DNA from 3 places in the Exiguobacterium sp. KKBO11 genome. Region 2 is predicted to be linked to each of the others. Evidence: riboswitches for the same ligand, from Rfam matches in the RefSeq annotation. Region 2 holds a riboswitch; each other region holds the start of a gene.

What was found. A riboswitch is a leader RNA that binds a small molecule or an ion and turns the genes downstream of it on or off. The one in region 2 is predicted to bind S-adenosylmethionine.
Region 1: another riboswitch for S-adenosylmethionine. It lies ahead of mtnK (S-methyl-5-thioribose kinase); the one in region 2 lies ahead of AYO36_RS13705 (amino acid permease).
Region 3: another riboswitch for S-adenosylmethionine. It lies ahead of AYO36_RS00655 (alpha/beta hydrolase); the one in region 2 lies ahead of AYO36_RS13705 (amino acid permease).

The regions. Positions count from the first base shown of each region.
Region 1 is NZ_LUCU01000033.1:306,286-317,193, reverse strand. Features, by position in the region: gene AYO36_RS12630 (transglutaminase TgpA family protein) at 1-437, opposite strand, end outside; gene AYO36_RS12625 (DUF58 domain-containing protein) at 434-1,516, opposite strand; gene AYO36_RS12620 (AAA family ATPase) at 1,513-2,469, opposite strand; gene AYO36_RS12615 (ABC transporter permease) at 2,835-3,839, opposite strand; gene AYO36_RS12610 (sugar ABC transporter ATP-binding protein) at 3,836-5,344, opposite strand; gene AYO36_RS12605 (sugar ABC transporter substrate-binding protein) at 5,341-6,423, opposite strand; gene mtnA (S-methyl-5-thioribose-1-phosphate isomerase) at 6,435-7,484, opposite strand; gene mtnK (S-methyl-5-thioribose kinase) at 7,481-8,647, opposite strand; SAM riboswitch class I at 8,726-8,829, opposite strand; SAM riboswitch class I at 9,035-9,136, shown strand; gene AYO36_RS12590 (2,3-diketo-5-methylthiopentyl-1-phosphate enolase) at 9,207-10,397, shown strand; gene AYO36_RS12585 (2-hydroxy-3-keto-5-methylthiopentenyl-1-phosphate phosphatase) at 10,394-10,908, shown strand, end outside.
Region 2 is NZ_LUCU01000044.1:187,866-198,773, reverse strand. Features, by position in the region: gene gnd (decarboxylating NADP(+)-dependent phosphogluconate dehydrogenase) at 1-146, opposite strand, end outside; gene AYO36_RS13730 (GntP family permease) at 167-1,513, opposite strand; gene gntK (gluconokinase) at 1,538-3,079, opposite strand; gene AYO36_RS13720 (GntR family transcriptional regulator) at 3,072-3,788, opposite strand; gene AYO36_RS13715 (ketopantoate reductase family protein) at 3,971-4,885, shown strand; gene AYO36_RS13710 (polysaccharide pyruvyl transferase family protein) at 5,092-6,558, shown strand; SAM riboswitch class I at 6,668-6,769, shown strand; gene AYO36_RS13705 (amino acid permease) at 6,847-8,250, shown strand; gene mmuM (homocysteine S-methyltransferase) at 8,225-9,160, shown strand; gene AYO36_RS13695 (MarR family winged helix-turn-helix transcriptional regulator) at 9,229-9,651, opposite strand; gene AYO36_RS13690 (CBS domain-containing protein) at 9,833-10,288, shown strand; gene AYO36_RS13685 (MFS transporter) at 10,315-10,908, shown strand, end outside.
Region 3 is NZ_LUCU01000011.1:63,697-74,604, forward strand. Features, by position in the region: gene glpX (class II fructose-bisphosphatase) at 23-988, shown strand; gene AYO36_RS00625 (SDR family NAD(P)-dependent oxidoreductase) at 1,262-2,029, opposite strand; gene AYO36_RS00630 (C40 family peptidase) at 2,101-2,778, opposite strand; gene rho (transcription termination factor Rho) at 3,134-4,507, shown strand; gene AYO36_RS00640 (type B 50S ribosomal protein L31) at 4,599-4,844, shown strand; gene AYO36_RS00645 (DedA family protein) at 4,881-5,531, opposite strand; gene AYO36_RS00650 (thymidine kinase) at 5,715-6,329, shown strand; gene AYO36_RS00655 (alpha/beta hydrolase) at 6,403-7,161, opposite strand; SAM riboswitch class I at 7,229-7,330, opposite strand; SAM riboswitch class I at 7,580-7,683, shown strand; gene AYO36_RS00660 (methionine ABC transporter ATP-binding protein) at 7,770-8,798, shown strand; gene AYO36_RS00665 (methionine ABC transporter permease) at 8,788-9,438, shown strand; gene AYO36_RS00670 (MetQ/NlpA family ABC transporter substrate-binding protein) at 9,458-10,276, shown strand; gene AYO36_RS00675 (M20 family metallopeptidase) at 10,299-10,908, shown strand, end outside.

The DNA.
Region 1 (10,908 bases), on a different contig from region 2:
CCCGAGTAATCCGTCCATGTATCACAATAGGCGATGAACCCGATGACTCCGAAGGCAAGCCCGAAGACGAACCCACGATTCGGGAACGTCCGACGCGCGAGATACGCGATCAAAAAACTAATCAATCCGATCGAGAGCGCGAAAGCGGGTCGTCCTGGTAATTCACCATTGATGACGCTCTGAATATCTGAACTGATTTCCGTAAAGATGCCCCATGGTGCTGCTCCCGGCGTCAAAATCAGATAGAACGACAGCAGTAATCCACCGAGACTTCCGAGTAAAAAGTAACGCCGCGATAGATGCGACAACAGCAACGGCAGAAACAGCATCGGTAAGAAGGACCAGAGATGCTCGAACGTCGTCAGTTCGAGAAGTGGTGGCATGAAACAAGTCAGGACGGCTGCCGCGATGGCGTTCCAAATCAAGCGTCGCATCATCGCACTCCCCTCCGTTCTGGTGTATAGACATGAACGGTGGCTTCTTGATTAATCTTCGAAATCCATAGTTCATTGTTCGATTCAAGATCCGGTGTGATGAAAAGGACGTTCCCACTCAATCGAAGTGCTTTTGACGAGTACTCCCATGACTCGATGAACGTCCGTGTCCGACTCGGCTGCGCCGTCATCAGGTAATGCGTCAGTTTCGCTCCTTCAAGAGGTAACGACAACGATTGAACAGCATGTCCGACGAGGTGAATGCGGTAGCTCAGCCGTCGTTTGTTCAACTGATCCGTCGCTTCTGCCAGCATCGAGATGACGCGTTCGAAGGCTTCACCCGCTTCCGTCCCCTCATCAAAGACGATCGTCGTCTCCCGTTCCTGCTCTCGTTCGAACGTTTTCGTCATTAAGCCTTGACGTTTCGCTGTCGCTTTCCAGTCGATCTGATTCATCCGGTCACCACTGACGTATTCCCGGACCCCGACGACAGTAAAGGACGACTGACGAAGATCAAGCGACACAGGGGAGATTCCTCCATCGCCGCGATCCTCCTCATGCGGAAGTTGAACGGCAAGGCGTGCCGGTTCGATCGCAAGATACGTCTCGACCGGAAACATCCGCTTCCGCTTGAACAGACCGAACGGATCTGTAATTTCAACGATACAGCCAGGAATCTGGTACACTCCTCGACGAATCGATGGAATCGTGTAGTCGATGTGCTCTGTCTTTCGGTAGTGGGCACGGAGCGGACGGCTGATATCGAGTTTTTCTTCGCTGAGTTCGTTTGGAATCGCCTCCGTCACCTCGACGGCTCCGACAAGGAACGGGAAACGTCGGCGAACCCGCAAGGAAACCGGGATATCCGTTCCGGCAACGAGCATCTTATTTGAGACTTCGCGCGTCGCCAGTGCCTGCGTGACAGGCCAAACGAGGAAGAGCGTCCAGTAGACGGTCAAACCAGCCATGACATAAAACAGCAAGGAAGCGACATTTCCGCCATCGACGCGCGCATATGTCCATAAGGCAACCGTCGTCAAAAGGAGTACAGCGTAACGCCAACCAATTTGCCACTTCGTCATAGGGACTCCACGTCTTGTTGGATGGGTACAGCAACCTCTTTTTTGATTTGTTCTAAAATCCGTTCAGACGATTGACCGTGATAACGCGCGTCCGCTGTCAAAATCAAGCGGTGTGACAGGACCGGAATCAAGAGATGTTTGACATCATCCGGTAAGACGAAACTGCGTCCTTCCATGTATGCCCATGCTTGCGCGACTTTCATCAAGGCAATCGAAGAACGGGGACTCGCGCCGAGATAAAGTGAACCGTTCGTCCGGGTCGCTTGGACGAGATGGACGATATATTTTTTGACAGGCTGTGAGACATGGACGTTCTTGACTTCTTCTTTCATCTGGAGCAATTGCTCGCGACCAATCACCGCTTCGAGCGTTTCAATTGGTTCATCCCGTTCGAAACGTGTCAGTAGCTTCATTTCTTGTTGGAAATCAGGATAACCCATTTTGACTTTGACGAGGAAACGGTCGAGTTGTGCTTCTGGTAACGGATACGTTCCTTCATGTTCAATCGGGTTTTGTGTCGCCATGACGAAAAAGGGATTCGGAAGCGTATGAATCTCACCATCGACGGTGACGTTCGCTTCCGCCATTCCCTCGAGTAAGGCAGATTGAGTTTTCGGTGATGTTCGGTTGATCTCATCGGCTAAGACGATGTTCCCCATTAGAGGACCCGGTCTATATTCGAATTGGCTTGTTTTCTGGTTATACATCGATACACCCGTCAAATCTGACGGAAGTAGGTCTGGCGTGAACTGAACACGTTTGAAGGTCAACCCGATCGATCGGCTGAACGCACGGACGAGCATCGTCTTCCCGACTCCCGGTACGTCTTCTAATAGGACGTGACCGCCCGCTAGTAGTGCTGCCAATGATTGTGTGATGACATCTTCCTTACCGATGATGACTTTCTCTACGTTGTCGATAATCGCTTGAATCTCCTTAGTGTATGTTCGCATTGTCAGGCCCCTTGCTCTCGTAGTAGTTGAATTTTCTGACTTTTTATATCATCTCATATTCCGCTACGCTTTTAAAGAAATACGAGCAGTTTCTAGCACATGAAAAAGGGGGAACGCCGTAGCGTTTCCCCCTTATTTGTTTCAGGAACGAACACATGCCGTGATCCGTTCTTGAACCGTGCAGTTGCACGTAAAACACGAATACATCCGTGTCAATGGACAACGTTCGTCAAGTCCGGTGATCCTCTTCTTTCAGAAGCGACATGCGATCGTTCCCTCTACATTGGTAATCATTCATGTGCATCACCATCCTTTCATATATTGAATATTACCGAATATGTTATAAACGAAACGTCGAATTTTAATTATTTTTTTCGATACCGCGCATAGGTCGTCGCGAGTGCGACCGCAAGAACCAGCCCTTTGATGATATTCAACGAATAGTATGGAACAGACAGCATGACGAGACCATTTTCAAGAATCCCGACGAGACAAGCCCCAACGAGTGTGCCAAGCGCATTCGGCTTCCCTTGTCCTGCGAACGACGAGCCGATGAATGCGGCTGCGACCGCTGGCATCAGATAACCGGAACCGGCATTGATTTGTGACGATCCGACTTGTGACGCAAGCAAAATCCCACCGACCGCCGCAAGTAACCCAGCAATCAGATACGCGAGTGCCCGGTAGCGGTTGACACGAATTCCTGTCAGTCGTGCGGCTTCCGGATTCCCGCCGATGATATAGAGAAAACGACCGTGTCGCGTATGGCTTAAGAAGACATGTGTCACAGCGACGACGACGAGCATGATGACGATGATCCAAGGTGCCTGGCTGATTTTCGCGAATGCCTCCGGAATCGTGCCGACTGTTGGTGTACCGTCCAAGCGCGGCATTCCGGCACTGATTGAACCACCACCGGTATACGTCATCGCGACACCTTCGACGATGAACATCGTCGCAAGCGTCGCAAACAAATCCGGAATCTTAAACCAGACGATGAGTAAGATGTTCACCAGAGCAACGCTAAGAGATAAGAGAAGTGCTAAACCAATCGAGACACCGAGCGGTAGACTGTACCAGACGAAGAACGAAACGACGAAAGAACTCGCAAGCGTCGCGGTCGACCCGACCGATAAATCAAATCCATTGACCGTCAAAGAAACGGTCAAGCCGATCGCGATAATCGTCACGATGGAGATACTTCGTAAAATATTAATCAAATTCGTCCCTTGTAGGAATGTTGGAGCCGTCGTCGCAAAAAACAGGACGAGGGCAAGGATCGCGAGGACGATCCCCCAGTCGTTCAAGAATCCGAGGACAGGACGTAAACCCTTCCCTCGGTTCGTTTGTTTTGATACTACCTCATTCATCGTTGCCCTCCTCCTGTCGCATACCACAACAAGGTTTCTTCTGATGTGTCCGCCGTCTTCGTTTCATGGACGATCCGTCCATCGAACATGACGTAGATTCGGTCCGTGACGGTCAAAAGTTCATCCCATTCACTCGTCGCGTAAAGGATCCCTTTTTGTTGTTGCGCGAGTCCGTCAATCAGACGATAGATATCTTGTTTGGCTCCGACGTCGACACCTTTTGTCGGTTCGTCCAAGACGAGTACAGAAACATCGGTCAGTAACCATTTTCCGATGGCGACTTTTTGTTGATTCCCACCGGATAGTTGACCTACTTCCTGTTTCACGTCTGCCACTTTAATGCCCAGCTCCTTGACCCATTGCGATGCCTGATTTGCTTCTTTGCGACGATCCATCAGCCCCCAGCGGTTGACGAAATCATGAGCTGCCGCTGCTGTTAGATTTTCTGCGACAGAATCGGCAACAAGAATTCCTTCTTTTCGTCGTTCTTCTGGAACGAGACCGATTCCCGCTTGAATCGCAGCTTGTGGATTGCGAAGGCGATGGGCTTTTCCACCTATCCGAACCTCCCCTTCCTGAAACGGGCGATCACCGAACAATGCTTTGCATAATTCCGTTTTACCAGCACCGACAAGACCCGCGATACCAACGACTTCACCTGCTTGAACCGTCAAGGAGATATCGTGGACGTCCGCATTCGTAGCACTCTCGACGGTCAATACGTTCGTTGCATTTACCCGTGACGTTTTCGCAACAGACGTAAGCTGACGCCCGAGCATTTGCTCAACGACAGCTTCCTTCGTGATGTCTGTCAAAAGATATCGTGAGATGAGTTGACCGTCGCGCATGACCGAGATGGAGTCGCAAATCTCATATAGTTCCTGTAAACGATGCGAGATGAAGATGATCCCAAGCCCTCGTTCGGCTAAACGACGCACGACTGAAAAGAGATGGCTTGTTTCCGCCTGACTGAGAGGTGCCGTTGGTTCATCTAAAATCAAAAAACGGCGTTCTTGGACGAGGGCGCGAGCAATCAGTACGAGTTGCTTTTCAGCAAGCCGCAACTCCTCGACACGTGTCTTGACGGAAATATCCGCCTGTAATGTCGCTAACGCTTCCTTGGCACGCTGTATGTAACGGCGTTGGGATACGAAGCCAGTCATCGTTCCGTCCGTCAACAGATCGAGACAGATATTCTCAGCGACCGTCAAATACGGGACAAGCGCCACATCGACCTCTTGTTGGACGAGGTCGATTCCAATCTGTTTCGCATCACGTGGTGACGTGATGGACAACTCCTTCCCGTCGAGACGGATCGTTCCTTCGTCCGCCGTTTCCGCTCCGGATAAGACTTTCATCAACGTCGACTTACCGGCACCATTCGCACCGACAAGCGCATGGATTTCACCGGATTTCACTTCAAACGAGACTTGTTTTAAGGCTTGCACTCCTGGAAACGCCAGTGAAATCCCAGTCATCTTCAAGTGATGATTGGTAGACGTCATTGTTTTTTATGGACGTCACGCAACCGGTCCATCCACGGTTCATTGAATTTGTCCGATGTACTCCATCCTTTGATGATCGTATCGAGATTGTACATCGTCGTATCCTGCTTCAACGCCTTCTGCTCCACGAGTTTCGCGTCGAGATCAAAGCTATCCGGTGTCTTCTCGCCAGCGATTTTCTTAGCCAGTAATCGCATGTCCGTTTGTCCAATCAAGAATGGATCCACCGCACTCGTCGAGACCCAGTTACTGCCTTTTTCACGCATCAGGTTGATATCCTGATTCGAGACATCGATCGAGATTAGCGGGATTTCTTGACGTTTATTATCCTTGAGCGATTTGTAAGCCCCTTTTGCGACTTCGTCCCACGCTCCCCAAACCGCATCAATGCTTCCTTTCGGATATTTCGCGAGAATCGCATTCATCTTCGTTGCGATATCCCCTTGGACATCTTGGAAGTTTGTCGGTCCAACCGTCTCAAGCGTTTTGATCTTACCGTCTGCTTCGTACGTCTTATAGATTTCCTGACGACGATCGAGCGGGGCAAAACCTGGTCCGAACCAAAGTTTGATGACACGGACCGGCTTTTTGTCCGTCACCTTCGTCACTTCATCAAGCGATAGCTTCGCGAGTTGATGATCGTTTTGGAATGTTTCCGTCACACCTTTTAACGCCGTTCCTTTTTTCTTCGTGACCGTATCGAACGTCACGACCTTCAGCCCTTTGTCGACCGCTGGTTTAATCATGTCATAGGCGTAGTCTTCCTTACCATGCGAGATGATGAGCCCATCATAATCTTGCTGAATCGCTTGCGCGACCAGCTCCTTGAACTTGACGTCGTTACCTTCCGAAATGAACGTGCTGACTTTAAAGCCAAGCGCTTCGCCTTCACTTCGTGCGCCATCAAGGAATTGTTTCGTATGGTCGTCCGATGCTAGGTTGCGGATGACGGCGATCTTGACGTCCGATTGAACCCCTTTTGGTACATCCTTGACGACCTTCGTCGTCGTGGCTTCTCCATTCGCACAAGCCGCTAGTAACAGTGCCGGTGCTAGGACGGCGTAAGCTAGTTTTTTCATGACATATCTCCTTATCCGAGGGGTTGAAGCCCTGTTAATTGTTCAATCGTTTCTTCATTCGGTTGCGTGATGACACCAAGTTCGGTAATGATGCCCGTGATCAATGTGTGTGGTGTGACATCAAACGCCGGGTTGAAGACAGCGACGCCTTCCGGTGCTGTCGCGACACCTTGGACAGTCGTCACTTCCTGCGGATCACGTTCTTCGATTTCGATCGCGTCTCCGGAAACGAGCGAGAAGTCGAACGTCGAGAGCGGTGCTGCGACGTAAAACGGAATACCAAAAGCTTGCGCGAGCAATGCCAATTGGAACGTCCCGATTTTATTCGCGGTATCTCCGTTTCGTGTAATGCGGTCGGCACCGACGATGATCGCATCGATCTGTTTTTCTTTCAGCGTATGGGCGACCATGTTGTCCGTAATTAACGTGACATCGATGCCGGCACGTTGCAGCTCCCATGTCGTCAATCGTGCTCCCTGCAGTAACGGTCGCGTCTCACTCGCAAAAACGGATAATTCGATGCCGCGTTCTTTTGCGATGTAGAACGGCGCAAGTGCCGTTCCATAAGCAGCGGTCGCAATCGATCCAGCATTACAAATCGTTAGGATCCGGTCGCCTGACTGGAACAATTCCAGTGCATGAATCCCGATTTGACGTGACGTCTGCGCATCCTGGTCGTATAAGGCGACCGCCCGTTTTTCCAACCGTTCGCGAATCTCTTCTACCGACGTCCCGTCTTGAATGATTGGATTCAATTGATCGAGGACATTTCGCAAGTTGACGGCCGTCGGTCGTGTCGCGAGTAACGTCGCCGATGTCTCAAGCAAGGCTTGCTTGTAGACCGGAAGCGCCGCTTCAAAGCGGTACGCTTCTTGAACGAGTACGAATCCCCCGAATAAGCTGATCGCAGGTGCGCCCCGGACACGTAGTTGTTTAATCGCCTCAACCGCTTGCGCGAGATCAGCAATGACTTCATAGTGCTCTTCTTGCGGTAGACGTGTCTGATCGAGAATCGTCAAGACACGATCTTCGTAACGGATACTTTGAACGAATGTAGTCATCGGCTGAGTTCCTCCGTTACGTCAAAGTTTCGTAAATCATCGAATGTCCGGCATTCTGTACGGCGTTTGATTAACGCCGCTCCTAGACGAAGAGCGTGACGTTTCCGCTCTAAGCGTTCCGTCGTTGAATCGATTGATTCTAAATCAGCGACCGGTGCAAGACCAATCGTCCGCCGAATCAATTCGCAACCGGCAAAGCCAAGGGCATCCTGCAAGATCGTGCTCAGTACATCATCGACGAGTCCTGATGCCTGGAACGGTTCGACGGCTTCCCGTTCCCATAAGGCACGGAACGTTGAAGCGAACGTCAGCCAGAACGTATCGATGTCGCGAATCCGGGCATCACGAAGTGCTGAATAATCGGGGTATGCTGCAAAGAATAAGTGGGCGATGAACTGTCCGACATCGAATCCGAATGGACCATAAAAGGCGAATTCTGGATCGATGACTTTCGTTTCCGTCGCCGAGGCGAAGATGCTTCCTGTATGTAGATCGCCGTGCAGCAATGCATCTCCTTTCGTGATGAAGAGCGCTTCGAGTTTTGCGACTTCGCGTTTTAACTCATCGTCTGCCCATAGACGTGCCACCTCTTCTTCGAGTCCGGCTTCAATCTCGTTCGTCTCCGCGTCATGAAACGGATCCGTGAAGATTAATTTTTCCGTGATGTCGCACAAGTCTGGATTGTAGTACGTTCGGGCGACACGTTTCTTTTCAACCGGACCAAGCGCAAAGTCCGATGTATGGAATAACGTCCGAGCGAGATAAGAACCGATATGTTCCGCAAGCAACGGATACTGTTCACCTGCGAGTAAACCGCTTCGAACGATCGTCAGATGTGAAAGATCTTCCATGACCGTATACGCCTCTTCATGACTAGCATGAAAGACACGCGGTACGAACGGCACGGCATGCCGTGCGAATTCACGGAGTGCGGATTGCTCGATCCACGCTCGTTCGAGCGATAACGGCCAGCTCTCCCCGACGACCTTCGCATATGGTAATGCTTGTTTTAGAATCAATCGATGTTCACCCTCTCGAATTCGGAAAACGAGGTTGAGGTTCCCGTCGCCAATCTCTTCTGCTTCGACGGCTCCATCGCCGATCAGTCCTAGTGTCCGAACACGATCAATCGCGTCCTGTTCTGTAAATGCTTTATATGTCATCTCAGTTTCCCCCTATGTGATACACGAAAAAGCGCCTCTTTTCGTCATCGAAAAGAGGCGCAGAAAAGTCACTGCGTCCTCTTATCTCTCAGACAAAACGTCTGTTGGATGTAGCACCGTGCCCAGTGGTCGGTTGCTGCGGCGTCATCGGGCCAATTCCCTCTGCCAACTCGCGATAAGAGTCGTATGTAGTTGTCGTGTGTGATATTGATTTGAATCTTACGCAATCGACTTCCTCGCTGTCAAATCGAAATCAAGCAGAAACGGATATCATTTTTATGCCATCTATAGAAAGAGTATTTTCAAAAAAATAAATTTTCTAAAAATAGTTTGACAAGTGGCGATTCTCATGTAAAAATTGCAATTAGATTTCACAATTTCATCCAATTCTTATCAAGAGCAGACGGAGGGACAAGCCCTACGATGTCGCAGCAACCGACCTTTTGGCACGGTGCTAATTCTTGCAGCTACTAAGCTGACAGATAAGAGTCCACGTTCGAATCATTCATGGTCTCTTGTCGCTGACGAGAGACCATTTTTTTGTTGAAGGAGGAAAGACATGGCTTATATCACTGCTACTTATCAATTGACTGCCCGTGATCGACTCGAGCAACGCGCTGAACAACTCGCGCTTGGTCTGACAGTCGGTTCTTGGACGGAACTGAATCATCTCGAACAACAACAACTCGCCTCGTTTAAAGGGGAAGTCGTACATACCGAAGAGCGCGATGGCAAAGGATATATCACGATTCGTTATCCGGAACATAACGTATCGCGCGACTTTTCTGCGATTCTGACGACCGTCTTCGGGAAACTCTCACTCGACGGTGAAATCAAATTAACGGAATTGCTACTACCCGATACATTTACGTCGGACTTTCCAGGTGCGAAATTCGGGATCGAAGGGGTCCGTTCCTTGATCGGTGTCGAAGATCGCCCATTATTAATGAGCATCTTCAAAGGAATCATCGGACGCGATTTATCGTTCCTTCGTGATCAACTCGAAGGACAACTCGCTGGTGGGATTGATCTCGTCAAAGACGATGAGATCCTATACGACAATCCGTTGACACCGACGATTGACCGGGCACGGATCGGACGTGAGGTCATCGATGCTCACTTCCAACGGACCGGTAAACGTGCGTTATATGCGATCACACTCAGCGGTCCCGTCTTTACGCTCAAGGATCAAGCCAAGCGATTGATTGATGCTGGAGCGACTGCTTTCTTGCTGAATACCTTCACATACGGACTCGATGTCTTACGCGAACTGGCAAGTGATCCGGAAATCAACGTTCCGCTCTTCAATCATCCGGCATATAGCGGTGCGTTGATCGCTAGCCCGAATCACGGAGTCGCAGCCCCTGTCTTACTCGGCACATTACCGCGTGCTGCTGGAGCAGACTTGACGCTATTCCCGTCTCCTTATGGCAATGTCGCTTTACCAAAGGATGTCGCTCGTGGCATCGCGGTCGAAGCGACCCGTCTCGGGCAGACGAAATCGATCTTCCCGGTTCCTTCAGCCGGTATTCATCCTGGACTCGTCGCTCAACTCGTACGAGACTTCGGGATCGATTCCGTCATCAACGCCGGTGGCGGCGTACATGGTCATCCGCAAGGTGCTGCGGCTGGCGTCATTGCTTTCCGTCAGGCACTCGATGCGGCACTCGCAAATGAATCCCTATCGACGGCAGCATCGCGTCATGAAGAATTACGGATCGCCCTTGACGCTTGGGGGATCAAGTCATGACCGTACGGATTCTTTGTGACTTCGACGGGACGGTGACGACACAGGATAACATCATCGCACTCATGCAGGCATTTGCGCCAGCGAGTGACTTCGAACCGTTGAAACACGGTGTACTCGACCGGACGTTATCGATTCAGAGTGGTGTCGGGCAAATGTTCGCACTTCTGCCGTCTGACGGAAAAACAGCCTATCTTGACTTTTTGTTGGAGCGTGCCGTCATTCGCGACGGATTTTCGGAGTTACTGCAGTACAGTCGTCGTCAAGGCATCGATTTTTCGATCGTCAGCGGTGGAATGGACTTTTTCGTCGAACCAATCTTAGCGCCATTCCTCGACCAAGAACAGATTTACTGTAACGTCGCTGATTTCAGTGGTCCATTCGTCCATATCGATTGGCCAAACGCCTGCGATGCCCATTGTACGAACGGGTGCGGCTGTTGTAAAACGTCCGTTGCCCGGACACTACGTAAAGACGGTGACGTCATCATCGTCATCGGCGACTCGGTGACGGA
Region 2 (10,908 bases):
GGTAGTCCCTCATCATGTGCGACGAGATCGTCCGTTAAATCACGTGTGTAGTTATAGATGGCGACTTCTTCTTGATGACTCGCCATATTCAGTGCCAGGTTGCGTCCCATGACGCCAAGCCCGATGACTCCGATAGAATGTTGCATAAGTAGAACGACTCCTTTTCTTAGACGACGAGGCTGAGGAGAAGAACGAACCCAAGTCCACAAACGGAAATGATCGTCTCAAGCACAGTCCATGTCGCAAACGTTTCTTTTAATGATAATCCGAAATACTCTTTAAACATCCAGAAGCCTGCATCATTGACGTGTGAAGCGATCAGACTACCTGCACCAGTCGCGAGAACGACGAGCGCTAAGTTGACGTCGGATTGCTCCAGTAACGGAATGACGAGACCTGCCGTTGATAGGGCAGCGACTGTCGCGGAACCAAGTGAGATCCGGAGAATCGCAGCAATCAACCAAGCGAGTAGAATCGGGGATAACGCTGATCCCTCAAATAATTGGGCAACGTATTTCCCGACACCGCCGTCAATCAAGACTTGTTTAAAGGCACCGCCACCACCGATGATCAATAGCATCATCCCGATTTGGGCGATTGCCGTCGTACAAGACTCCATGACCGTTTGCATCGGAATCTTACGCGCGATCCCCATCGTGTAGACCGCGACGAGTAACGAAATCAACATCGCCGTCGAGGCGTTCCCGATGAACTCGATTGCCGAGATGACACTGTTTTCACCCCAGCCGAGTGTTTCTTGTAAGAGCGTGAAGATCGTTGCGACCGACATCAAGAGAACCGGTAGCATCGCCGTGAAAACACTGATACCGAAGCCTGGTGTCTCGTCTAAATCAAATTCTTTTTGTTCCCCGAGTGACGCGATGTTACCTGTCCGTGTAAACGATTCAGGAACGAGTCGTTTGGCGATTTTTGTAAAGATAGGACCAGCGATGATGACTGTCGGAACAGCAACGATGAAACCATACAATAAGACTTCCCCGATATTGGCTTTATACTCCCCAGCGATGACGGTCGGACCCGGGTGAGGTGGTAAGAAGCCGTGCGTGACAGATAGTGCTGCGACCATCGGGATCCCGAGATACAGGATCGAGACGCGGAGCTGACGTGAAATCGCAAAGACGATTGGAATCAACAGGACGAGTCCGACTTCGAAGAAGAGGGCGATCCCGATGATGAACGAAGCGACGACGACCGCCCACTGGATGTTCTTTTCCCCGAATCGGGCGACAAGCGTCATGGCGATTCGCTGCGCCCCCCCGGCGTCAGCAATCAGCTTTCCAAGCATGGCACCGAGACCAAAGATCAGTGCCAAGTGACCAAGCGTTCCTCCGATACCGGCTTCGATTGTCTTGACGATTTGATCGAGCGGCATGCCGAGTAGTAGTGCAACGCCAAAGGAAACGATGATGAGTGAGACGAACGTATTTAATTTCAACCCCATGATGAGAACGAGCAATGCGACAATCCCAATTCCTACGATGACTAAAGGCATGATGACTTCCCCCAAAAGATTAAGTTAGTTTTCTTCTTGAATCAAGCTCCGTTGATACGTAGCGATTCGTTTGTGATCCTCAGACAATGTCCGCGCTAGACTAATGAAAATTGGTAAGAGCTGACGATATTCATGCATCGCTTCTTCATTTGGTACATGGCGATGCGTTTCCCCGATCATCTCAGAGACGACTTCGAACGAATCGACTTCCCCTGTCGCATACAGTCCGAGAATACAAGCACCAAGACATGAACTTTCAAAACTTTCCGGAATGACGACTTCTGATTCAAAGATGTCCGCCATCATTTGGCGCCAGACTTCGGACCGGGCAAACCCACCCGTCGCCTGAATCCGTGTCACGGGACCGTCCATGCACTCGATTAGGGCGAGGAAGACGGTATAGAGATTGTAGATGACGCCTTCTAGTGCCGCCCGGATCATATGCTCTTTTTTATGTGAGAGCGTCAAACCGAAGAACGAACCGCTGACATCCGGATTCCAGAGCGGCGCTCGTTCACCGGACAAGTAAGGATGGAACAATAGCCCGTCGGATCCAGGACGGACGCGTTCGGCAATCTTCGTCAAAACAGCGTACGGATCGATGCCAAGGCGTTTTGCTGTCTCGACTTCGGCTGAAGCGAGTTCGTCTCGGATCCACCGTAAGACCATTCCACCATTATTGACGGGTCCGCCGATGACCCAGTAGTTCTCGGTTAGCGCGTAACAGAACGTCCGTCCCTTTTCATCGGTCTGCGGACGATCAATGATCGTTCGGATGGCACCGCTCGTTCCGATCGTGATCGCAATTTCCCCTTTGCGAATCGCGTTGACACCTAAGTTAGAAAGGACACCGTCACTGGCACCGACTAGGAACGGCGTATCGACGGAGAGTCCCATTTGTCGTGCGTAATCAGCATTCAGTCCGGTACATGTCGTCGTCGTCGGTACGGGTTCCGATAAGTAGCTTGCATCGATCCCTGCGACGTGTAACGCGCCCGTATCCCAGCCTAATTCATGAATGTTGAAGAGACCGGTCGCTGAAGCGAGAGAGTGGTCGATGACATATCTGCCGAACAGTCTTTGGAACACGAATTCCTTGATCCCAACATATTTTTTCGTTTGAGCGTGGAGCTCCGGACGATCATCGACAAGCCAGCTGATTTTACTGAGCGGCGACATCGGATGAATCGGTGTTCCGGTCCGGTGATAGATCGATAGACCATATTGTTCCTTGATCTTGTTCGACCATGCTTCACTCCGGCTGTCAGCCCACGTGATGCAGGCAGTCAATGGTTGATGTTGTGCGTCCATTGCGATCAAGCTGTGCATCGCACTACTGAACGCGACGAACTTTGGTGGCATGCTCGGATGACGTTTCGTGATCAAGCGGATCGATTCGAGTACAGCATCAAAAATTTCTTCCGGATCCTGCTCCGCCGTCGAGCGATTCGGTGTATGGAGCGGGTAACCGACGTTCGTTTGTCCGATGACCTCTCCTTTTGTCGTAAATAAGACCGCTTTCGTACTCGTCGTTCCGATATCGACGCCTAACATGTATTCAGTCATGTGAATCGACTCCTTTCGACATCATTTGTTGCGTTTTCCAGAGATCTTCGACTTCCTGGACGTCATCAAAGTTCTGATGTAAGGAAGCAACCATCCGTTCACGGTCGCCTGTCTCGATCGCTTCGATGTACAAGGCGTGGTTCGCGAGGATGCGTTCGAAGTCTTCGATGTCTTCCTCGAATCGTACCCGCATCGATAGGAGGATGAAACTTTCCATGACCGGTTTGAGATTTTGCCAAATCATGCTGACATATCCATGATCAATCGAGCGGATGATTGTTTCATGAAACAGTACATCCTGGAAGGAGAATTCATCGGCATCCTTGTATTTGATGGCAACCTTCATCATTTCGAGAATCTTACTGAGTTCCCGGACGAGTTCTGCCCGTTCGATTTTGACGAGTCGCTCGAAGACAAACGTTTCGATGAGTAGCCGGACATCATAGATTTCCTGAATGTCGCGCTCGGACAAACCGACGACGACTGCTCCCATCCGCTCGAGACGAATCAATTGTTCGGATGCAAGGACCTTTAATGCATCACGGACAGGCGAGCGACTGACTGAAAAATCAGAGGCTAATTTGTTCTCAGATAAGATGGTACCGCTTTCAATCCTTCCTGAAATGATGCGCATCCGTAGCTCGTGTGCAACACGATCTCCGGCGGAGGCTTTTGATAACCATTTCAAGGGGTATAACATTTCTGACATGGAATCACCTGATTTCTAAAGTGAGTATACTTGTATACAAGTTAGTATATACGTTTTTTTCTAAAATGCAAACGCTTAACTTAAAACGGATCGATCCACGCAGAAATCAGGAAATCGGTTCCAAATATGTTAGGGTGAAGGAGTAAGCAACGCACAGAACGGGTAAGGAGGAGATAGTACATATGAACATGTTAGTTGTAGGTGCAGGGGCAGTTGGAGGCTATTTCGGAGGTCGTCTTGCTGAGCAAGGGGAGCAGGTGACATTCCTCGTCCGTTCGAATCGATATGAACAACTACAAAAAACAGGACTACACATCACTAGTCCTCATGGCGATATGACGATTACGCCTCAGTTGATAACACGAGACATGCGACCGGATCGTGCATTTGATGTCATCTTGCTTTCGACGAAAGCCTATCACTTAGATGACGTCCTACAGGACCTCGCGCCATTCGTTTCGAGCGAGACGTATATCATTCCTTTGTTGAACGGCATGCAGCACATTCGACGATTAACAGAAGTCTTTGGAGAAGATCGAGTTTTGGGCGGTCTTTGCTTTATTGAGTCGACGCTTGATGCAGAAGGGCGCATTGTACAGACAAGCCCGTCGCATCGGCTGCTATTTGGTTCACGAACCGGTAAACCAACAGCGCGTCTAGAGAAAATCGCAGCGTGTTTTGCGAAAGCGAAGGCACCAATGACGTATTCGATGCATATCATGGATGACATGTGGCAAAAGTATCTCTTCATTTCGACATTCGCGGGCGTGACGACGCTATTTCGCTCAGCAATCGGTCCGATTCGGGAAGAAGCTGTTGGACATCAAATGATCCTAGACGTCATGGCGGAAGCGAAACAGGCGATGGAAAAACAAGGGGCAGTCTTTAATGACGATGTAGAAGCGGTCTTGCTGAAGCAGATGCATGCAATGGAAGATACGATGAAATCATCGATGTTACGGGACATGGAAAAGGGTCAGCCCGTCGAAGTGGAACATTTTTTCAGTGAATTATTAAAGCCTGCTACGACTGATCAGATGCATGCCTTGAAATTAGTTGAAGCGAATCTACGCATGTATCTCGAAACGATTAAATAGTCACATTTTTCTATTTTAGAAAAATGATGGTGTGGTGCAAATGTTTCGTTTTGATGACGAAAGACCTGTTTCCCTTAGGAATCGTTGACTTCCGAAATAAAGTTCATCTATTCTTAATGAGATTGAAAAAAACTGATAATATATTTTTCCGTATTTTTTTTCTTGCAAGGACGAATGAAGCAGACGAGAGGGGAAGTTTATCCATTATGAAACGTATTATTATTCGTGCAGGTATGACACCATTCGAACAGTTCGATGCTCCTTATTTGATGAAACATAATTCCATTGGAGGAAACGTTGGAAATCTTATCTATCAATACAGTATCTTTCGGACGTTGATGACAGAAGGTACGACGATTACACCTGACTATTACTATTACGACGAAGAACGGGCAGACGAAATCAATGCCAACTTTGATCTTTATGTCATTCCGTTAGCGGATGCATTCCGAAAAGAATTCGTACCGACGTTACGGAAATATACACGTCTCATCAAAAAATTAAAAATTCCAGTCGTCGTCATCGGTGTAGGGTTACGTGCACCGTTTGAACCAGACTTAGATGGTGGATTCCCATTCGATGAAGATGTCAAAGCGTTCGTCAGTGCCGTTCTCGAGCGCTCGAGCATGCTGGGTCTTCGCGGGGAGATCACGTCGAAATACTTAACACGTCTTGGTTTCCGCGAAGGGATCGATCATCGCGTTATCGGATGTCCTTCGATGTACGCGTTCGGTCGTGATTTGCACATCCGTGAAACGAACATCACACCTGAGTCGATGATTACGGTCAACTCGTCACGTTTAGCTCCACAAAACGTCCTCGATTTCATTACACGTGGGATGGAAGAGTATCCAAATCATTACTTCATTCCCCAATGGATGAAGGAACTGAAGTTGACGTATACAGGGACGCACCCGATTGCAGATCTTTCAGTGACGAACTATCCGGTGAAAATGTCGGATCCTGCTTACATGAATGATCGGGTTCGTTTCTTCTTGAACGCACAGACATGGTTCGATTTCATCGGACAAGCAGACCTTAGTTTTGGTGCGCGCTTGCACGGAAACATCACAGCAACGCTTGCAGGTACGCCGAGTATCCTCATTCCAAAAGATGCACGGATGCGCGAATTGACGGATTACCATCAGTTGACGCACATTTGGGCGAACGACATCACAGCGGATACACAATTATCCGACGTCGTAGCAAGCGCTGACTTCCAAAGTCCGGCACGTGTTCAAGCGCGTAACTTCGACAACTTCGTTGACTTCTTGAACGTGAACAATCTTGAGCATATCTATCAAGAGACGAACTATCCTGAGAATGTACCGTTTGACCGTCAAATGGCGCAAACCGAGTTGCTCCCACCAGTCCAACCGATCTCTGGCGTAAGTCTTGAGGAAGCAGTCGCTCGTTTTGAACGGTTCTTCCCGGAACAAGAGAAGAAGATTGCGGATGCGCAAAAACAAACAAAAGCACAATTAGCTGAAAAAGATAAGAAAATCAAAGCATTACAGAAACAAACAGGAACGGCTCAAAAGGATCAAGAGATTGCGGCGCTCAAAGCGCAATTGGCTGCCCAAACGAAGAAAATGAAGCACCAGCAAGGAACATTGAATCGGAAAGCGGTTCGTGCAGCCTTGAAAACAGCGGATTTATTCGCCAAAAAATAAACCTCCAAACATTCCGGATCGATACGATGCGGAATGTTTTTTTTGATAGGAGTATTCTGAATTGTGTTGACAATTTGAAAAAGACTTGATAGGGTTAGGAACAATTACATACTTATCCAGAGAGGTGGAGGGACTGGCCCTATGAAACCTCAGCAACAGGTCGAAAGATACTGTGCTAATTCCTGCGGGTGCTGCACCCGATCGATAAGATTTCCGAATTGTCGACCGACGCATCCGTGAGGATGCGTTTTTTGTTTGGAATAGGTGGAACGAGGAGGAAATGGATTCATGAAAACGAGCGGAGCGTTTCGACGCAAGATGGAATCACGTCATCTGATCATGCTGTCGTTAGGTGGTGTCATTGGAACAGGATTATTTTTAAGTACAGGTTATACGTTGGAACAAGCAGGACGCGTCGGAACGATTTTATCGTATTTGATTGGGGCCGTCGTCGTTTACTTAGTCATGTTAAGTCTCGGTGAACTCGCCGTGCACATGCCGGAAACCGGATCATTCCATAAGTACGCAACGAAGTACATTGGACCCGGCACCGGTTATACAGTGGCCTGGCTCTACTGGCTGACGTGGACGGTCGCCCTTGGTTCAGAATTCACGGCAGCAGGCATTTTAATGCAACGTTGGTTCCCGTCGATTCCGGTTTGGGTGTTCAGCGCCTTGTTCGCTGCGATGATCCTTGGTATCAACGTCTTGAAGGTTCGCGTGTTCGCTGAAGTCGAGTTTTGGTTTTCCGCCATCAAGGTCGTGACGATCATTGCTTTCATTTTACTTGGTGCGGGAGCGATCGTTGGTTTCATTCCCTTACAAGATGGTAGCCCGGCCCCATTCTTTTCTTCGTTAACCGAAGGCGGATTGTTTCCGAATGGAGCTTTCGTCATCTTCATGACGATGCTTGCTGTGAACTTTGCTTACTCGGGAACGGAACTAATCGGTGTCGCAGCGGGTGAAGCAGTCGATCCGAAACGGACGATTCCGCTTGCGATCCGGACGACGATTTTGCGACTCGTCCTCTTTTTCGTCGGTACGATCATCGTATTAGCCGTCTTATTGCCAACGGATGGGAAGGGTGTGCTCGAAAGTCCGTTCGTCGCCGTGTTTGAACGGATCGGAATTCCGTATGCGGCAGATGTGATGAACTTCGTCATTTTGACAGCGATCTTGTCGGCAGCGAACTCTGGACTTTACGCCGCTTCTCGGATGCTCTGGTCGCTTGCGAACGAACGCATGATTCCACGCTTTTTCGCCCAGGTGACGCCAAGTGGGGTTCCACTTCGAGCTGTATTGTTCAGCATGCTTGGCGGAGGACTTGCCTTGCTGTCTAGCATCTATGCAGCAGGAAGTGTTTATATCGCGCTCGTCTCGATTTCCGGTCTCGCTGTCGTCGTCGTCTGGATGAGTATCAGCATTGCTCAGTATCGCTTCCGGAAACAATTTCTCCGCGAAGGGCATACGGTCGACGAATTGGTCTATCGCACACCACTCTTTCCATTCGTACCGATCGCCGCTTTCGTCGTTTGTTTGATTTCTCTGATTGGTATCGGATTTGATCCGACACAACGAATCGCCTTGTACTGTGGTATTCCATTCATCGTGATCTGTTATATCGTTCATGCGTTCACGAATTCTTCTCAGAAACGGAGTGTTGAAGATGTCCCGAATCAAAAATCCAGTTGATCAACGATTACAGGAAGTTCCCTTTCTCATTTTAGATGGTGCCCTTGCAACCGAACTTGAACAGAAGGGATTCGACCTGAACGACCCACTTTGGTCAGCACGTCTCTTAATCGAAGCACCGGAACAGATCGAGCACGTCCATCGTGACTACTTTGAAGTAGGTGCCGATGTTGCCATCACTTCAAGCTATCAAGCAAGTATCGAAGGATTCAAGCAACGTCATATCACGACAGAGGAAGCACAGTCGCTGATTCGACAAACGGTCACCTTGGCGCAAAACGCACGCACGCGTAGCGGAAAGAGTGACGCATTAATCGCAGGATCAGTGGGTCCTTATGGTGCCTACTTAGCAGATGGTTCTGAGTATCGCGGTCATTATGGAGTGTCAGCAGATGTGCTAGAAGCCTTCCACAGACCACGGATTGAAGCATTGATTGAAGCGGGGGCTGATCTGCTGGCATTTGAGACGATTCCGTCGCTCGAGGAAGCTGTCGTATTGTTCCGGATTCTCGAAGCGTATCCGGAAGTGTCCGCTTGGCTGACGTTTTCGCTTCAAGATGCGACGCACATTAGTGAAGGAACGGCACTTGCGACGTGCATCGAGACAATTGGACAACATCCACAGCTCGCAGCAATCGGTGCAAATTGTTTTCCGGCATCTTACGCGACCGACTTTATTCGTCACGTCAAGGCGTTGACGGACGTGCCAATCATCGTCTATCCGAACTCCGGTGAGGTTTATGATCCGGTCGCAAAAACATGGTCGGGTACGAATCAGTGTACATCGTTCCAAACCGTCGCGAAGACATGGTATGAGGCAGGGGCACGATTGATCGGTGGTTGTTGCCGAACGTCACCTGAACACATCGCACAAATTCGTTTGGTTTGTCAGGTTTCTCATACATCATGAAGAATGACGAAAAAACGGACGCGAAATCGATTGATTTCGCGTCCGTTCCTTTAAATGGTGTGATTTTGTTACCGCTCGCGCAAGGCACGGTTGAATTGTTGCAATAGACGTCCAAAATCTTCGGCATCGTCCGATGGCCAATCCGTCAGGAGACGTTCGATGCTCGCGAGGCGCGCTGTCCGGTAAATCGTGAGCTCTTCTTGTCCTTTATCCGTAATATGATAGAAGAAGGCACGACCATCTGTCGGATCTTTTACTTTTTCCACAAGTTGCTTCTGATCGAGCGCTGCAGCTTGGCGGCTGACGGTCGAGACATCAAGCTGAAGTTCACGGGCAAGTGTTTTGACACCGACGTTGCCGGAATCCGCTAGTTGTCGCAGTAAGAGGTAGGAAGCACGATCTAAATTGCGATTGTCTGCCGTCGCTGTCGTCAAGCGCCGGATCAGGATTGCTAACTCCAATTCAATGGTTTCGAGTGCTTGTTGAGACATCGGGTATCTCCCCTTTCAAAAAGTCTCTCTGTCCCTCATGATTACCCAATGTGGATAAGCTGTCAATGCGAAAAGCAGGAGGCTTGACAGAGTTGTAGTTGTATTATACAATCATTTTTGTTCTTTTAATTGTATCATACAACTTTCGTAGATGAAAAACGAACGACAAAGGAGAATTCAGATGAAAGCTTATGAGTCGATGAAACAAGAGGTCATCACGGTAAACGATACAGATCTGATTCGGACGGTCATCGAACGATTCATTCAATCTGGTATTAGCGGCGTTCCTGTCATCAATGCTGAGCAGGAGGTCGTCGGGTATATCAGTGATGGAGATATCATGCGCGCGATCGGAAAACACAAGGACATCATCGTCGATACATTCTTATATGTAGATGTCATCAAAGGAGACGAAGAAGATTATGAAGATCGGATTCGTCATATCTTGAATCGACCTGTCATGGAACTGGCACGCCGGAAAGTCGTAACTGCGGACGCTGACACAGAAATGGAAGAGATTGCAGCAACGCTCGGCGCAAAACGGATCAAAAAGCTTCCAATCCTTAAAGCAGGACGGCTTGTTGGGATCATTAGTCGAGGCGACGTCATCCGCCATTCGTTTAAACAGTTCATGTAACACATCCAATAGAAAGAAGGGACACTATGGCACTTGCTGAAAAAACAACGACGCTTGAGCCGGAAACGGTATTAGCAGAGAGCAAACATGGATTATTCCATCAACCAGTTGCTGTCTGGGCAGTCTTTTTCGCCAGTATCACAGCATTCATGGGAATGGGGCTCGTCAATCCGGTCTTACCGACGATTGCCGAGAATTTAGAAGCGTCAAAAAGTGAAGTAACGCTCTTATTTACAAGTTATAACGCCGTCATGGCATTCGCGATGTTGATTACAGGCGCGATCTCATCACGGATTGGTCAAAAAGGAACGTTGATGCTCGGAATCGCCGTCATCGCAACCGTTGCTGGTTTTGCTTCACAAGCAGACAGCATCTGGACGCTCGTCGCGTTACGCGGTGGTTGGGGGCTTGGGAACGCCTTATTCGTCGCAACTGCACTCGCTGCGATTGTTTCCTTATCGTCAGGCGGAACAGCCAAAGCGATCATTTTATATGAAGCAGCCGTTGGTCTTGGGATTTCGATTGGACCATTGTTAGGTGGAACGCTCGGTTCAATCACATGGCGCGCCCCGTTCATGGGTGTTGCGACAATCATGGTTATCGCGTTCCTCGTTTTGCTC
Region 3 (10,908 bases), on a different contig from region 2:
ACAAGGGAGAGGGGACATACACATGGAGAGAAGTCTATCAATGGAACTTGTACGCGTCACGGAGGCAGCAGCGCTTGCCTCTGCGCGTTGGATGGGAAAAGGATTGAAGAACGAAGCGGATGATGCGGCAACAAGCGCAATGCGTGACGTCTTCGATACGATTCCGATGAAAGGAACCGTCGTCATCGGGGAAGGCGAGATGGATGAAGCACCGATGCTTTACATTGGGGAAAAGCTAGGAAATGGGTATGGACCACGACTCGACGTCGCTGTCGATCCGCTTGAAGGAACGAACATCGTCGCAAAAGGAACATGGGGCGCACTTGCTGTCCTCGCGGTCGCGGATGCAGGAGATTTACTCCATGCACCGGACATGTACATGGATAAGATCGCAGTTGGTCCGGAAGCGGCGGGTCATATCAGTCTGGATGCGACGATCGAAGAAAACATCGCAGCCGTCGCGAAGGCGAAGAACAAAGAAATCGAAGACGTCGTCGTCTCGATCCTGGATCGTGAACGTCATGAAGAAATCATTCAACGGATTCGGGCAACAGGGGCACGGATTCGCTTGATTGGTGACGGTGACGTTGCTGGTGCGATCAACACGGCGTTCCCGCATACAGGTATTGATATCTTGCTCGGTTCAGGCGGTGCACCGGAAGGCGTTCTTGCTGCCGTTGCTTTGAAATGTCTCGGTGGTGAACTCCAAGGACGCTTGTTACCAGCAGACGAAGCTGAGATCGAGCGTTGTAAGAAGATGGGCATCGAAGATCCGTCGAAGATCCTCATGATGGATGATCTCGTTGCAGGAGATGACTGTATCTTTGCTGCGACAGGCGTCACGGACAGCGAGTTGATGAAAGGTGTCCAGTTCACGGCGCAAGGCGGTCAGACACACTCTGTCGTCATGCGTGCGAAATCAGGAACGGTTCGTTTTGTCGAGGGTATTCACTCGTTCAAGAAGAAACCGAAGCTTGTCATTAAGTAAAACAGGACGACTCCTCAAACAGGACGTCTGAATCCACACAAAAAGAGTTGGCGTTGCGGATGATCTCCGGAGCGCCAACTCTTTTTTGATATGTTTCTAGGAATCAAGACGTTCATCCTCAACTCCTACAGGAAAAGGAAACGTGCTAACGTTTCCGTCAGGGTAAGGGAAGACCTGGCATTTCGCACAAGTTGCGAGATGTCGCGGCTTACCTCCCGCCTGAGGAAAGGGAGGATATGAACGTTGAGTGATAAATAAATCATTATTTGACGATTACCGCGGACGCTGGACTTCTCCTGCTTGTCGGGTGACGTACCGACGCGGTAGAAAACGCGTCGAAAAGATATACCAGGCATTCCCGAAGCCAGGCACGATGAACGTTTTTCCCTTCATATAGCCACGGTAGGCGATACGCGCAACCGTCGGAGCATCCATGACACCAGGTCGCAAGAACAAGCGTGACTGTTCAAGATTTGCTGCCGATTCAAATCCGGTATGTGTCGCACCCGGACAGACAACGCTCACTTGAATCCCGTCTACTGCGAGCTCTTCCGTCAAGCCTTCCGAGAAATGAAGGACATAGGCTTTTGTCGCGTAATAGACACTCAGCCATGGTCCACCTTCGAATGCAGCCGTTGACGCGAGATGGACGATACGTCCTTTGATTCCCTGTTCTTTCATCCGTGAGGCATAGATCTTCGTCACGTGTGTCAACGCTTCGATGTTTAAAGCAATCATTCGAGACTCGTCTTCAAACGAGGTCTCAAGGAAAGAACCGAAGACACCAATTCCAGCGTTATTGATGACGCAATCGACCGGAATCTGTTCCGTTGCCCGAAACAGTGCCAATCGATGCGTATACTGCGTTAAATCGTAAGGGAAGACGGTTGCTGTTCCACCGAGTCGCTCGACATGGAATTTCGTTTCGAAGAGTGCCGTAGCATCACGTCCGACGAGCAGAACGTGATCCCCTTGACGAGCATGGAGATAAGCGAATTCACGACCGAGACCTCTTGAAGCACCTGTAATTAAGACATGCATCCTATTTCCTCCTTATGAATGAGATGAAAAAAAGCGATCGAGCCAATGCTCAACCGCTTTGAGATGATGAATTATAGGTAAGATCCTGCGCCGACAAGGCGTGAACCCCAGTACCCTGATTTGAAGCTTGAGTATTTAACGCCACCTGTTTCTGAGTTGACCATGCTTGACTTGCTTGTTGCGATCCCAACGTGCTGAATGCCGCTACCGTGTGAGAAGAAGACAAGATCTCCTGGTTGTACTTTTGAAACGCTGACTTTCTTAGAAGAAGAATATTGTGAAGAAGACGTACGTGGCAATGTTTTACCAGCCGCTTTCTTGTACACGTAGCTTGTGAAACCAGAGCAGTCGAATCCACGAGTCGTTGTTCCACCCCATACATAAGGTGTACCTTTATGTTTTGCTGCTTCGTTCAGGATTTTCGTCCGTTTAGAAGAAGAGCTTGTTGATTTTTTAGCGCTAGAAGATGATTTGTATGTCTTTGTGTACTGTGAGTAGACATAGCGTGTTTTACCGCCGTATGAGATTTTTGTCCAGCTGCCTGATTTGCCTTTGTATGTAAAGACTTGACCAGCGTTGACTTTCCCGACGATGCTTGCTTTCGTAGAAGGTGCTGTCCGAACACGAAGACCGTTGTCCGTGATCTTGACTTTCGTGACTGTCGCTGCTTCAACTTTACCTGTACCCACTGATGTAAAACCTGAAACCACTAAGGCTGCCGTCGCGATCGATGCTAGAAAACGTTTCATGTTAAGAATTCCTCCGTTTAAATGTAGTGTGTTGCGTCCGTAAGTTATATGATGAAATCATTAAGTGTGTGATTAAGCAGTCTACCTTACAACTGTGTAAGAATTTTGTCTGCAGGAATATCTTAGCACGAGCACACTTGAAAACGTTTTTTCAGTTAGAAGACAAAACAGATGCTTTTGTAACATAACTGAAATAATATCCTTGAATATTACAAAGTAAGAAACGCAGAGGATTGTTAACGACGAATTCAAAAAAATATGATACCTTTAGTTCACGAATAAAATTACATACCTCCTGATGTATGTATGGAAGTATGCTGAATGCAGTTGAATTTATAAAGAATAGGTGAAGAACATGCCAACAACTGATAAAAAAGATAAACCAGAACGTTCCTATACACTGGCTCAATTGAGCCAACTGACATTAAAAGAACTCTATGAAATCGCAAAGACGAAGAATGTCCCACAATACCGGGAAGCCCGTAAACGCGAGTTGATGTTCAAGATTTTAAAAGCACAGGCTGAATCGACTGGTCTTTATTTCCTCGAAGGGGTACTCGAAGTCATCCCTGGCAACCCACAAATGCAAAACGATGGTGGCTTTGGCTTCCTTCGTCCTATCAATTATTCCCAATCCTCTGAAGATATTTATATCGCAGCATCTCAAATCCGACGCTTTAATCTACGTAATGGTGATGTCGTCACAGGTAAAGTCCGTCCACCGAAGGAAAACGAACGGTTCCAAGGATTACTTAGCGTGGAAGCCGTCAACGGTGAAGCACCAGATACTGCCCGTAACCGTTTATTTTTCCCGGCACTGACACCGATCTATCCGGATCGTCTAATGCGACTTGAGACAGAACCACGCCATCTATCTGTGCGTGTCATGGATATGATCGCACCGGTTGGGTTTGGTCAACGTGGTTTGATCGTCGCACCGCCAAAAGCAGGGAAGACATCACTCCTCAAAGAAATCGCAAACTCGATTCAGGAGAATCATCCGGATGTCGAACTGATCATTCTCTTGATTGATGAGCGTCCTGAGGAAGTAACAGATATTGAGCGCTCGGTTCCGGGAGCAGACGTTGTCAGCTCGACGTTTGACGAAACACCAGACAACCACGTCCGGATTTCTGAGCTTGTCCTCGAGCGGGCGATGCGACTCGTCGAACACAAGAAGGATGTCGTCATCCTGATGGATTCGATCACACGTCTAACACGGGCCTATAACTTAACGGTACCGCAAAGCGGTCGGACGCTCTCAGGGGGGATTGACCCGGCTGCGTTCCATAAACCAAAACGCTTCTTTGGGGCAGCGCGAAACATCGAACACGGTGGTAGTTTGACGATTCTTGCGACAGCTCTCGTTGAGACAGGATCGCGCATGGATGACGTCATCTATGAGGAATTCAAAGGGACGGGCAACATGGAGTTGCATCTTGATCGTAAGCTGTCAGAGCGTCGGATCTTCCCAGCGATCGACATTCGGAAGTCCGGTACACGGAAGGAAGAACTCTTGCTTCCGAAAGAGCAACTCGATGCACTTTGGACGATTCGCCGGACGATGAACGAGTCGAACGAATTCGTCGATACGTTCCTACGGAAGATTCGCGATACGAAAAATAATGAGGAATTTTTCGTCGAACTCGAGAAGGAAAAGAAGAAGGCGGTCCGACGCGCACCGGCTAAACCACGTACCGTCAAGAAGGAAACGACGACGGAAAAATAACTATTGCGACGCGCAAAAAAATCGTTTAGTATAGGAAGGTAACTTACTCTGGCTCAGCAAATGAACCAGGGCGGAAGGAGAGAAATCAACCATGAAACAAGGAATTCACCCTAACTACAACAAAGTAGTATTTATGGATTCAACGACTGAGTACAAATTCTTAAGCGGTTCTACTCGTTCTTCGAACGAAACGATCACTTGGGAAGATGGTAACGAGTACCCACTCATCCGTGTGGATGTGTCTTCAGACTCGCACCCATTCTACACAGGTCGTCAAAAGTTCAACGCGGCAGATGGTCGTGTCGATCGCTTCAACAAAAAATACGGCCGCAAGTAATCACTTGCCGGTTCTTAAAAAAACAGCCTGCCTCCATTATGGAAGCAGGCTGTTTTTGTATAGACTGAATTGTGAACGATACGCGAGATACGTCTTCAAGACGAAGGAGAAGGCGATTCCACCGGCAATCCCGATTAAATACGGCATGACTTCCGGATGTGCCAAGATATAGTCCACGACTTTGTGGAACGAGAGATGACGACCGACAAAGTAGCCGGCGCCTAAGAACACGCTGATCCAAATCAACGCACCTGTATACGCATAACTCGCAAACACGCGAAACGGCATTTTCGAGACACCTGCAAAAAAGGCAGAGAGTTGGCGGAGACCAGGTATGTAGTAACCGATGATTAGGACCGATTTTCCGTAACGACGAAATCCGGCTTCAGCGGAAAGAATATGTTTTTCTGCGATACGCATTTTCGGTCCGACGCGGTGTAGTAGTGGCATACCGAGTTTTAATCCGAGTAAATAGCTGATCGTCATCCCGATACAACTGCCGGCGTAAGCGGCGAGAATCGTACCGACGAGTGGTAGATTGCCTTGATGCATCCAAAAACCGGACAGGACGAGCAGGGTCTCATCAGGAACCGGCAATCCCACGATACCACCTGCGAGAAGGACGGAGAGACCAAGGGCACCATATTGGTGCAGGATGTCATGTAAGAGATGATGAATCGGGGACACCTTCTTTCGTGAGAGTCTTCTTCTTCAGTGTACAGGAAATAGGGGACGGTTGGAATGAAAGGACAAAAATTCTAGGTAAAGAAAAAATGAATTTTGATTTCCGGAAGTCAACCCTTTTTCTCGATACCGTTTCGGGCTATACTCGTTAAAGTGACTATTTTTAGAGGACGGTGTCGGACGATGATGCATGTAATAAATCAGTACGGCTGGATCGAAGTAATTTGTGGCAGTATGTTTTCCGGGAAATCGGAAGAGTTGATTCGTCGTGTCAGACGGGCGCAGTACGGCAAACTGCCCGTTCAAGTATTCAAGCCGGCAATCGACGACCGGTACCATGAAGAGCATGTCGTCTCTCATATCGGCAACTCCGTCGTGGCGATTCCAATGGCGACGAGTCGTGATCTCTACGCAGCAGTAGCAGAAGAAACACAAATCGTCGGAATCGATGAAGTTCAATTCTTTGATGATGAGATCGTACAAGTCATCGAAGCACTCGCACAAGACGGAAAACGCGTCATTTGTGCAGGTCTTGATCAAGATTTCCGGGCAGAGCCATTCGGCAAGATGCCGGAATTACTGGCGCGCGCAGAATTCGTGACGAAGCTACAAGCCATCTGTCTTTCGTGTGGGGATCCGGCTTCCCGGACACAACGGTTGATTGATGGAAAACCAGCGAATTACGATGATCCGATCATCCTAGTAGGCGCTTCAGAATCGTATGAGCCACGATGCCGCCATTGCCATGAGGTGCCTGGAAAACCGAAGCCGCTCCAGTCGGTGCAGCACCAAGAAAATTAAAAAAAGACGAACCGATCGCGGTCGTCCTTTGATGTAGCAGCTATTCGCTTCTAAGTGAATAGCTGTTTTTTTATTATCCCGTTTCCTGTGAGAACCGGCTTGAGCGTTCGATAAAGCGGATCGTCTCACGAACGATCAAATCCTGATCATGATCGAGGGTCGCGACGTGGTACGAGTTCAGCAAACAGTAGCTTCGTTTATCATTCGTTCCGATGTGCTGATGCAGATAATCCGAGCTCGACGGCGGGACGACGTGATCGGTCGCCGAGTAGAGAATTAATGTCGGCAGAAGGATTGATCCTAAGCGTCCTTTCGTTTCATCCATCAGACGGACGAGTTCGAACGCACAACGACTTGGAACGAGGTCATAGATGATTTCGAAAGCAGACCGTTTGATGTCCGGTGCCCCTTCCGGTAAGTACTCTGGACCGTCCTCGAACGAAAGTGCTTCATAGGATGGAACGGAAAGTGCGGCATTGATCGTAATGATGCCGGCGAACGGAATGCCGTCAGCGGCGAGTGACAGTGCAAGCGTCGCACCCATCGATTGACCGATGACGAAGACTTGATCGCATGTTTCTTGTAAACGTTCATAGCCGTCTTGCAGGCTTTGCTTCCAACATCGAGCAGTCGATTGTTCAAACTCGCGGACGTTCGTTCCATGTCCGCGTAAGCGCGGGGCATAGACGGTAAAACCTTCAGCAGCGAATGCCTCACCGACGTCGCGGACACTTTGCGGAGTGGCATTAAAACCATGACAGATTAGAATACCGATCGGTCCACCTTGAAAATAAAACGCTTCAGCACCAGTCAATACAGGATAGTTCATCATTACTATTTTTCCTCCATTCATGAAAAAAACTCGTCGACGTCACTGCTTGGACGCCCACGAGTTTTTCACCGTATCATCCAAAGCCGCGCTTTGCTGGTCGGAGCACCTTACAGATTGCAGGTTGCCGTGAAGTCATAGAGCCAGGTCTCTCGTTCACTCTTGATAAATATCATATTGGAATTGTCGGAATAATCATTGAAACGATGGTAGCACGACCAAAAATGACTTGTCAAATCTTTCTTGACGAATCATGATCCGTTGAGTAAGCTAACTCATAACTTGTTCATCCATCGATATGCGCCAAATGGATTATTTTTGCAAAGTTGGTTGACTTTTAAAGTTTCGACCCGTAATGTAAAAATTAGTTTTACGACATAAGCAACAACGCAACAACACACATACGAATTTCATACCGCAATACTTATCCAGAGAGGTGGAGGGACTGGCCCTACGAAACCTCGGCAACAGACTCATTATGAGCACTGTGCCAATTCCATCAGACAGATGTCTGAGAGATGAGTGGAGTGGATTCTGCCACTGTGCGGATCCAGGTCTCTTCTTGTTTCTCAAGAAGGGACCTTTTTTGTTGAATGAAGGGGGAAAACGGAATGATTGCATTTCATCAAGTCAAAAAAACGTACGTCACGAAAGATCAGACGATCGCAGCGCTTGACGGTGTCGACCTGACAATCGAAAAAGGCGAAATCTTTGGTGTCATCGGCTTTAGCGGTGCCGGAAAAAGTTCACTGCTCCGCTGCGTCAATCTGTTAGAACGACCGACGTCAGGAACGGTGACGGTTGATGGGGAAGATTTAACGCAACTGTCTCCGAAAAAATTGCGCCAAGCAAAACAACGGATCGGGATGATCTTTCAGCACTTCAATCTATTGAATGCGAACACGGTCTTTACGAATGTCGCGAAACCACTCGTTCTCGCAGGCGTCAAGAAAGACGAAATTCGCCGCCGGGTGACGGAGTTACTCGAATTCGTCGATCTCGCGGACAAGGCGGATCATTATCCGGATCAATTGTCGGGTGGGCAGAAACAGCGCGTTGGTATCGCCCGGGCACTCGCGACGCAACCTTCCGTCCTCTTATGTGACGAAGCGACGTCAGCACTCGATCCCCAAACGACACATCATATTCTCCAGTTATTAAAACGGATCAATGCGGAGTACGGGATCACGATTCTCTTGATCACCCACGAGATGGGCGTCATTCGGGAGATTTGCGACCGCGTCGCCGTCATCGAAGCTGGGAAACTGATCGAGTCAGGAACGGTCTTTGATGTCTTTTCAAACCCGCAGACCGAGACAGCACAGAACTTCGTCCGCTCCGTCATGCACGACGAGATTCCAGCATCGATTCGCCAGTTGATCGAGTCCCGGAATGCGAATCCGATCTATAAGATTCATTTCCTCGGACATCACACCGGGCAGCCGCTCTTATCGCAAGTTGCGAAACGCTTTGACGTCGATGTCAACATCTTGCACGGTAGCATCACGGAGTTGCAGGAGACACCGTTTGGCACTCTGCTCGTTGAACTGATCGGTGAGCCGGCTGAAGTAAAACGAGCGTTACACTACATCGATCAGGCACAGGTGACGGTCGAGGAGGTACTTGCCCATGCTAGTTAATTACAGTGATATCTGGACAGCATTTTTACAGACGATGACGATGGTATCCGTTTCGCTCTTATTCTCGACATTGATCGGCTTACCACTCGGGATCCTGCTTGTCGTCACGCGAAAAGGAGCATTGCTTGAAAATGTCCCGCTGTTCACGTTCTTCAACAGTATCGTCAATATTTTTCGCTCGATTCCGTTCATCATCTTACTCGTCGCGATCATCCCATTGACACGCTTGATCGTTCAGACATCAATCGGAACCGAAGCCGCAATCGTTCCGCTCGTCTTTTACGCTGCACCGTACATGGCGCGTCTGATTGAGAGTTCTTTACTCGAAGTCGATAAAGGCGTTCTTGAAGCAGCAGAAGCGATGGGCGCGACACCGTTTCAAACGATTTTCCGCTTCCTTCTGCCGGAAGCACTCGGTTCACTCATCCTGAACTTAACGATCGCGACGGTCGGCTTGATCGGGGCGTCAGCGATGGCAGGTGCGATTGGAGGCGGTGGTCTCGGTGACTTAGCGATCACCTATGGTTATCAACGATTCGACACGAAAGTCATGATCATCACGGTCGGGATTCTCGTCATCTTAGTCCAAGGCTTACAGACGACAGGCAACATCGTCGCACGAAAAATTAGAAGACATTAATCAAGGGAGCGATTCAGCCATGAAAAAAGCAGTAGCAATTGGAGCAACACTCACGACGATTTTATTTGCCGGGTGCGCAGCATCAGGAGAAGACGAAAAGACGATCAAGCTCGGTGTCAGCGGTTCCGACACACAAGTTTGGGATTATGTCGCGAAAAAAGCAGAGAAGGAAGGCATCAAAATCGAGCTCGTCAAGTTCTCCGATTATGTCCAGCCGAACATGGCACTGGCTGAGGGTGAGATCGACGCCAATGCTTTCCAGACGATTTCCTACTTCAACGCTTTCAAGAAAGAACATAACTTGAAGCTATCGCCGATTGCGACGACTGTCATCGCACCGATGGGGATCTACTCAGATAAATACAAGGATGTCAAAGACATTCCAAATGGCGGAAAAATCGCTGTTCCGAACGAAGCGACGAACATGGGACGTGCCCTCTTGTTACTGCAAGAAGCAGGTCTGATCAAGCTACCGGACGACTTCGATGGCAACGGTTCGGTCGATAAGATCGTCGAGAATCCGAAAAAGCTGAAAATCGTTCCGATCGTCGCCGGGCAAACGCCACGCGTCTTACCGGACGTCGCGGCATCAATCATCAACAATGGCATTGCCGTTGACGCTGGCTTCAACCCGATCAAGGACTCGATCGTCCATGAGAACGAGACAGCAAAACCATACATCAACATCATCGCGACACGGACGGAAGACAAGAACAAAAAAGAACTGAAAAAAATCGCATCGCTGTATCAACAAAAAGATGTCGCGGCCTTCATCAAAAAAGAATATAAAGGCAGTACGATCCCGACGTTCGTTCCACTGAGCGATATCGGCGAATAATTTCAAAAGGAGAGTGGACAGTATGACGACACCAGTACGCACGACATGGGTAGAGACGATTGAACAGGACATCGAACAAAAACGGGAATCGTATCTTGAGACAAGTCATCGGATTCATGCAACGCCGGAAATCGGGAACGAGGAATTCTTTGCTTCGCGGCTCCATGCGGAGCGTCTAACAGCGGAAGGTTTTACAGTAGAACTCGGCGTCGCGGGGCACGATACCGCGTTCTTCGCGAAGAAATCGAGCGATCGACCAGGCGCAACGATTGCCTTTCTTGCTGAATACGATGCGTTGCCGGGTATTGATCACGCGTGCGGTCATAATATCATCGGCACGACGAGCGTCGCAGCGGCGATCGCGCTCAGTAAAGTGCTCGATGAAGTCGGCGGGAGTGTCGTTGTCCTTGGAACACCAGCCGAGGAAGGTGGACCGAACGGTAGTGCGAAAGGCAGTTTCGTCAAACATCAGTTGCTGGAAGGGATCGATGCAGCCTTGATGGTCCATCCGTCGGGACAAACACGGATCACGGGTTCTTCCCTTGCGGTCGATCCGCTCGACTTTGCCTTTACGGGTCGTCCGGCACACGCAGCGGCGTCACCGGAGGAAGGCATCAACGCCCTTGACGCTG